2 regions of the Clostridium sp. JN-1 genome follow, and region 2 is predicted to be linked to the other one. Evidence: riboswitches for the same ligand, from Rfam matches in the RefSeq annotation. Region 2 holds a riboswitch; the other holds the start of a gene.
The links. Region 2 has a riboswitch for thiamine pyrophosphate ahead of thiC (phosphomethylpyrimidine synthase ThiC). Riboswitches for the same ligand answer to the same signal wherever they lie in the genome.
Positions count from the first base shown of each region.

Region 1: another riboswitch for thiamine pyrophosphate. It lies ahead of thiS (sulfur carrier protein ThiS); the one in region 2 lies ahead of thiC (phosphomethylpyrimidine synthase ThiC).

Region 1 is NZ_CP033465.1:987,411-991,548, forward strand. It holds gene thiH (2-iminoacetate synthase ThiH) at 1-360, opposite strand, end outside; gene EBB51_RS04860 (thiazole synthase) at 372-1,142, opposite strand; gene thiS (sulfur carrier protein ThiS) at 1,211-1,405, opposite strand; TPP riboswitch at 1,464-1,572, opposite strand; TPP riboswitch at 1,629-1,728, opposite strand; gene EBB51_RS04870 ((2Fe-2S) ferredoxin domain-containing protein) at 1,899-2,198, shown strand; gene EBB51_RS04875 ([Fe-Fe] hydrogenase large subunit C-terminal domain-containing protein) at 2,195-3,913, shown strand; gene EBB51_RS04880 (SpoIIE family protein phosphatase) at 3,913-4,138, shown strand, end outside.
Region 2 is NZ_CP033465.1:883,602-887,739, reverse strand. It holds gene EBB51_RS04400 (methyl-accepting chemotaxis protein) at 1-643, opposite strand, end outside; gene thiC (phosphomethylpyrimidine synthase ThiC) at 894-2,207, opposite strand; TPP riboswitch at 2,299-2,407, opposite strand; gene EBB51_RS04390 (metal ABC transporter permease) at 2,454-3,296, opposite strand; gene EBB51_RS04385 (metal ABC transporter ATP-binding protein) at 3,289-3,966, opposite strand; gene EBB51_RS04380 (metal ABC transporter substrate-binding protein) at 4,065-4,138, shown strand, end outside.

The DNA.
Region 1 (4,138 bases), 100 kb from region 2:
CCCCATGTCATATACTGCTTTAGCCTCTTTGTCTACTTCTCCAATGGTTAAAACTTTTCTATTTATTTTATTTGTGCAGTTATATCCGCAGTATGCGCATCTATTTTCACAATAGTTGGCAACATACATTGGAGTATATAGTACAACATTTTTACCAAAATACTTAATGGATATGTTATGAGCTTTCTGTGCCATTTCTTCAATATGTTTTTCAGCAGCTGGAGAAAGTAGTGCTAAAAACTCCATTTCATTTATGCTATCTTTTGAAATTATTCTTTCAATTTGTGAATCTGTAACATTATTAAAAAATTTATCATAGTCAAATTCCTTATATTTTTGAACTACATCATAAAAACTCATTTTTACACTTCCTATCTTAAAAATCCTGTAAGAGGAGATGATGGGGCAGCAAATTCTCTTTCAATGCCCGGCTTTGCAAGGAATGCTTTCCTACCTGCTTGTACTGCAAGTTTGAAAGCTTCAGCTATAAGTACTGGATTTTCAGCTGCTGCAAGAGCAGTATTGGCAAGTACTGCATCAGCACCCATTTCCATAGCTTCTGCAGCATGAGATGGTTTGCCTATACCAGCATCTACGACAATTGGAATATCTATTTCATTAATTAAAATTCTTAGAAGTTCCTTAGTTTTAAGCCCTCTGTTAGTACCTATAGGTGCACCAAGAGGCATTACTGCTGAAGCACCAATATCTACAAGCCTTTTTGCATCCATTAAATCTGGATTTATATAAGGAAGTACTACAAATCCTTCTTTTGCAAGAGTTTCAGCAGCTTTTATAGTTTCATAGTTATCCGGAAGAAGATATTTGTTATCTGGAATTACTTCGATTTTTACCCAGTTTCCACATCCCATTGCCTTGGAAATATGTGCAAGTCTTATAGCTTCTTCAGCATTTCTAGCACCTGATGTATTTGCAACAAGTATGCAATCTTTATTTATAAAATTTAATATATTGTCATCTGAATCTGTAGAGTGAATATCTATACGTCTCATGGCTACTGTTACAACTTGAGCTTCGGAACTTTTAAGTACCTCTGGAATTATTTTATTTGATGTAAATTTCCCAGTTCCAACAAAAAATCTGCTATTTATTTTTTTATTTGCTATTACTAATTCATCCATAAAATTAACTCTCCTTTTTTATTATGTTATTAAAAAATTAATATTGTGTACGTTTACTAAATCATAGATTAACCGCCTCCGACGTAACGGATAATTTCTACTTTAGAACCACTTGAAAGCTTTTTAATTTTATAATTATCTTTATCTACTATATTCAAATCCGATTCAACTACAACTGTTTCTTCATTTATGTTTAGTTTGTCCAATAACTCAGATACAGTTAAGTTGTCAGCAAAATTCATTTCTTCTCCATTTACAATCACTTTAAGACCTCCTTTCAAAAAAAATATGGAAAGCAAATAATGCTTTCCATAAAAATCAAACATATCAAATAAAGTTTCCTACGTTGGCATTATCCAAATCAGGTTGTAATGGTAAAAGATAACATCTTACTCTCAGCACATCTATATGAGCTCCCATACAATATTGTATTTACTTTTAAAACAAAAAGGAGTACTTATGTTGTTAAGCACTCCTTGAAATATACATATTAATTGATTTGCATCCCTACGGTAGTGTTAACTACATCAAGTTCAAAGGGTCAGGTTTTAACCTTCTCAACCAAACGGTCCCCCTGCAAACACTTTTATTAACTTATATACATATAATACCACTTATTTAGATATGTGTAAACAGTTTATACAAATTATACATGTATAATTTTTTCACTTTTTCATTTAAAATTATATTATAAAAACTTTAAACAGACATAAAAACAGTTTATCATATTAAAAAAATTTGTGCTTAGAAAGGAAAATGTATAATAAATTTTTATGTATTTTTATTGTACAAGGTGAAAATATGATAATAATTAGTATTTGTGTAGGAAGTGCGTGTTATTTAAAAGGCTCACAAAATGTAATAGAAAGTCTTCAAAATTTAATTTTAAAATATCAATTAAAAAGTTTTGTAGAATTGAGGGGATCTTTTTGTTTAGGATATTGTGCACATGATGTTTCAGTGAAAATTAATGAAGAAGAAAAAGTATATTCTGTTAATGAAAATAATATAGACAAATTTTTTGAAAACGAAATATTGGGGAGGATAAAAAAATGAAGTACATGAACTTTTCCAGTGCGAATTGCAAAAACTGCTATAAGTGCTTACGTTCATGTCCGGTAAAGGCTATAAAATTTAAAAATGAGCAAGCTGAAATTGTAGAAGATAGATGTATAGCATGCAGTCATTGTCTGGGAATATGTCCTCAAGATGCAAGACATATAGTAAGTGATTTGGAAAGAGTTAAATATGCTGTAGCTTCTGGTAAAAAAGTTATAGCAAGTGTGGCACCTTCTTTTCCAGGAGCTTTTGATATAAACGCTAACAAGTTTGTTCACTTACTAAAAAAGTTAGGTTTTAAATATGTGGAAGAAACAGCAGCTGGAGCAGATGTAGTTTCTAATTTATATAAAGAATATATAAAAAGTGAAAATAAACGAGTATATATATCTACGGCATGTCCTTCTGCTAACTATTTGATTGAAAAGTATTTTCCAAGTTTAATTCCTTATATGATTCCGGTAGTGTCACCAATGATTGCTCATGGAAAATTATTAAAAGAGGTATATGGACAAGATAGTTTTGTAGTGTTTATTGGACCCTGTATAGCTAAAAAAATTGAAACTCAGAGTCTTAAAAATAAAGAAGTAGTAGATGCAGTACTATCTTTTGAAGAAATTCCAAGTTGGATTCAAAGTTTGAATATGCAGATAGAAGATTTAGAAGAAGAATTTGATGAAAATTCATTTATGAATGGAAGAAACTATCCAATGTTAGGTGGTATAGTAAAATGTATATCTTCTGCTATAGAAGAAAAAAAGTTAGAAACTATATCTGTAAGTGGAATAGAAGAATGTATGGAATTATTTAAAAGTATTGAGAAAAAAGAAATTGATCATGTTTTTATTGAAGTTAACGCTTGCAAGGGAAGTTGTATAGGTGGACCTAAAATGATTAATAATGAAAAAGGATATTATAAAAGGGTCCAAAAGGTTAAGAAATATATTAGCAGCAAGTGTTTTACTAATAAAAGTAAGATACATCTAAACAATCATATAGATTTTGCTGCAGTATTCACAGATAAGCAGATAAAAAAACAAAAGGCATCAGAAGATGAAATAGAAAAAATAATGAACATGATGGGCAAGTATAGTGAAGAAGATGAACTTAATTGTGGAGTATGTGGATATAATACTTGTAAAGAGAAGGCTCAAGCTGTATTTGAAGGTATGGCAGAAACAAATATGTGTCTTCATTATATGAGAAGTAAAGCTGAAAGTGTAAGAAATGTTATATTTGAAAATAGTTTAAACTGTATTATATTTTTAGATGGACACATGAAAGTTAAAGATATTAATCCAGCAGCTGAAGATATTTTTATGATAAAAATTCAAAATATAAAAAATAAACCTATATCATTAATCATGGATGATGAAGACTTTAAATATGTTAAAAAAACTGAAAAAAGTATATTGGGTAAAAAAATTTCTAATCCTAAATATAATGTGAATTTTATAGAAACTGTTGTATATCTCAGAAAACAGGATATGGTGATGGTTGCACTAGTAAATATTACAGAAGAAGAAAAAAATAGAGAGAAGATTTTAAAGTTTAAAGAAAATACCATAAATACGACTCAAGAAGTTATAGAAAAGCAAATGAGAGCAGCACAAGAGATAGCAAGCTTACTCGGAGAAACTACTGCAGAAACTAAAATGGCATTAACCAAATTAAAGAAACTAGTAGAAGATCAGAAGGGGTGTGACGGTTAGTGGAACTTTTTGTAGATGCAGCTTATGGCACTTTAATTAAACATGGAGAAGAGCTCCCAGGTGATATGGTAAATGTCATAAGATTAGAAGATTGTACAATAGTAGTTATGGCAGATGGACTCGGCAGCGGAGTTAAAGCAAATATTCTTGCTACTTTAACATCTAAAATTGCAGGAACTATGCTCAAAGAAGGAGCAGATATATATGAAACAGTAGACACTATAG
Region 2 (4,138 bases):
TCTTGTCCACAAATAGTGCATATACTATACCATTATCTTTAGCCAAACTTTCCATTAAGTTTTGTGCTTCCAAATTTGAAGTTAAAACTTTAACTTTGTTTGCTAAGATTCCTATTTGGGCAACTCCTCCATCACTTTTTTTAATAGATCCATATTTAAAATAATCATTAGTTTCACGACTTTTTCTAATATCTTCTATAGAAATATCTTTATCTCCCTTTAAAACTTTATAAGGATCCGTTTTACTATCAAATACAGTACCTATACTTGTTGGCAAATTTGAATAAATAATCTTTCCAGACGGATCAGTAACATTTATTTCATCAACTTCAAATTTATTTGCAAGAGTAGTCAAATAATCATTATCGATTTTATCTTGATTAATTGCTATAAAACCTCCAAGTGTTCTTATTCTAGTATCTATTGATTCATTTAATTCATCCATAGAAATATTATTTCTTCCCATTTCACCTCCAATATGATTTGCTATTGTCATACCATCTGATTTCATCTGTAACAATATTTTGTTTTTAGCTATACTTATAGATACACATGCTATAGTAGCTATTATAATAAAAATTATAATTATTGGTATCAATAAAATTTTAGATTTCACAGAACTTTTAAACTTATTAATTTCCACAACTATTCCCCCCAAAATTGATTTTATAAAGCGATAAATTTCACCGCAAATTAACGCATATCTAAACTGTTGTATATGCGTTTTAGAAAATAAATAATCGCATACCTAATATTACAATGAAAACTAAGATAATACAATTTATTATACTATTTTAATATCGTCTATAAATAAATTATTTTAAGATGTATATAAAAATTCCCATAATGACTTTAATCATTATGGGAATTCAACTCATATTTTCACATACTTTCTAATCATCATCCCTTAGGATATTTATATTTTTGCCTTCCATGACTTTGTTCATATTCCTTACTGCACACATTTTTCCACACATTGTACAAGTTTTTTCATCTTCTGGTCTTGAACTCTCCCTGTATCTTTTAGCTTTTTCTGGATCTATCGCAAGTTCAAGCATTTTATTCCAATCAAGTTCTCTTCTTGCATTAGCCATTTTATTATCCCAATTTCTTGCACCATTAACTCCCTTTGCAATATCTGCGGCATGTGCTGCTATTTTCGCTGCTATAATTCCCTCTTTCATATCATCTAAATCTGGCAATCTTAAATGTTCAGCTGGAGTTACATAACACAAGAAATCTGCTCCATAAGTTGCTGCAATTGCTCCTCCTATAGCACTAGTTATATGATCATAGCCAGGTGCTATGTCAGTCACAATAGGTCCTAAAACGTAAAAAGGTGCATCATGACAAAGTTTTTTCTCAAGTAACATATTTGTTTCTATTTCATTTAAAGCCATATGTCCAGGTCCTTCTATCATAACTTGTACATTCCTTTTCCACGCTCTCTTTGTAAGCTCTCCTAAAGTCATAAGTTCTTTAATTTGACTTGGATCTGTTGAATCATCTAGACATCCTGGTCTGCATGCATCCCCCAAGCTTATTGTAACATCATATTTTTCACATATATCAAGCACCTTATCAAAGTACTCATAGAAAGGATTTTCTCTATTATTTAAATTCATCCATGCATATAGTAAACTTCCTCCTCTTGATACAAAATTCATAAGTCTTGGGTTTCTTTTAAATACTTGTGCAGTTTCCCTATTTATACCTGCATGTATAGTCATAAAATCAACACCATCTTTTGCATGAGTTTCTATAACTCCTAGAAGTTCTTCAGCAGTTATATCCTTCAATTCCTTATCATAAAAGCCAACTGCATCATACATAGGTACTGTACCTATCATAGCTGGAGACATTTCTATAAGCCTGCTTCTAAATTCCCTTGTCTTTCCAAAGCAGCTTAAATCCATTATAGCTTCTGCTTTCATTTCTATTGCTTTTTTTACTTTATTGAGTTCTAAATCTATATTGCAGCAGTCTTTTGAAATACCTAAATTTACATTTATCTTAGTTTTTAACCCCTTTCCTACACCTTCTGCACTTAATTTCTTATGATTTTTATTAGCTGGAATAACAACCTTTCCTTCTGCAACAAGCTTAATTAACTTTTGTACATCCATATTTTCCTTTTCAGCTGCTGTCTTCATTTGACTTGTAACTATGCCTTTTTTAGCTGCATCCATCTGCGTAGTATAATTCATTTTATACATCTCCCTTTCAATTTTATACGCAAAAAGAGGAAAGCCACGTAATGCTTTCCTCTTCAAACCTTTTAATAAACCTTTTAAATTCAAAGTTATATAAAGTTTTCCCTACGTTGGCATTACCCAAATCAGGTCATAAGGGTCTTAAGATTCAATCTCACTCTCAGTCTGTAACACAGACTCCCCAAAATATTTTTTATTTTAATTAATTAGTAACACACATTTACTTTATTGTCAATAATTTTAGTCGTTTTCTTTTGCAATACTCTTATTAGATAACCTATAAGAGCAGCTGAGACTAGATACTTTTTTTAAAAACATAACTACAGCTAACATTGCAACAGATGCTAATGCAATCAATCCACCTGGTGCACATCCTATATAATATGAAGAAAATAAACCTATTAAAACATCTATAATACTAAATATTATTGACGATATTAATGTAACTTTAAATCCTTTCTTAAGCTGCAGTGCAGTTGCAACTGGCAGGGCAATCATTGAACTTAAAACAAGCACCCCAACTATCCTTATTGAAACAGAAACCGTAGCTGCAACCAATATTGCAAATACATAGTTGATCATTTTAACCTTTACTCCAGATATTTTTGCTGCTTCTTCGTCAAAAGCAATAAAGACAAGCTGATTATATGAGAAAAATATCAATATATATGATATAACACTCAGTATAATGACCGTATACAAATCCTCTCTTGACACTGTAAGTATACTTCCAAATATAAATGAATCAACATTTGTATGTAATATTCCAGAACTCATTATGGTAATTGCAATTCCAACACCCAATGACATAACTATTACAAGTATAAGTTCAGCATACTTTCTAAAATAGCCCCTTAAAAATTCAATTAAAACTCCACATATTGAAGTAAATATAAATGCAGCAAAAATAGGATTTTTTTGTGTTAAAAGTCCTATTGCAGCCCCTGCAAGTGAAGCATGTGATAGAGTATCTCCTATCATGGAATATCGCTTTAAAACCAAAAAAATACCTATACACGGGCAAAGTATTGAAATCAATACAGCTATTATAAAAGCATTTTGCATAAATGTATAATCAAACATAAAATTTATTACCTCCATTAGCCTCTACATATTCTTTGATATATATATCCGGCTTGCACATATGACCATTTCCATTTGACAAATGATATATAAGCGATGAATTTGAAATTGCCGCCTTAAGGTTATGTTCTATTGATATAACAGTTATGCATTTATTTCTATTTAAATATTTAATCAAGCTATAAATTTCTTTCTGACTTTTTATATCAACACCAGTAGATGGCTCATCTAAAATAAGCAAATCTGGATTTCCCATTATTGCTCTTGCTATAAATATCTTTTGACATTGTCCCCCTGATAAATTTCCTATAAGTGAATTTTTAAATTCCAGCATATTTACTGTTTCTAAACTCTTTGTTATTATTCCCTTATCCTTTATCTTTAACAATTTTCTATAACAATCAAGCATTTCATAAACGGTAATTGGAAACTGTGAATTTAGGAAATCTGATTTTTGTGCTACATATCCAATATTTTTAGCTTCATTTATTATAGTACCGCTTGTTGGTTGTAAAATATTGAGCATTAATTTTATTAAAGTTGATTTTCCACATCCATTTTCCCCTAGTATGGATACATATTCGCCATTATTTATAGTTAAATTAATATTGTTTAATATATAAGGTGCATGCTTGTTATATGAGAAATACAAGTTGCTAATTTTCAGCATATCTGTCCTCCAATCATCTCATTGACAAATTTTTTTCATAAATATATTATATATATAAATGCAAATGATTTGCAACACTAATTTCTAGGAGTGGTATAATGTCAAAGAAAATACTTACTGTATTTATAACTGCACTTTTGATAATTTCGTCAGCTGGATGCAGTAATAGCAA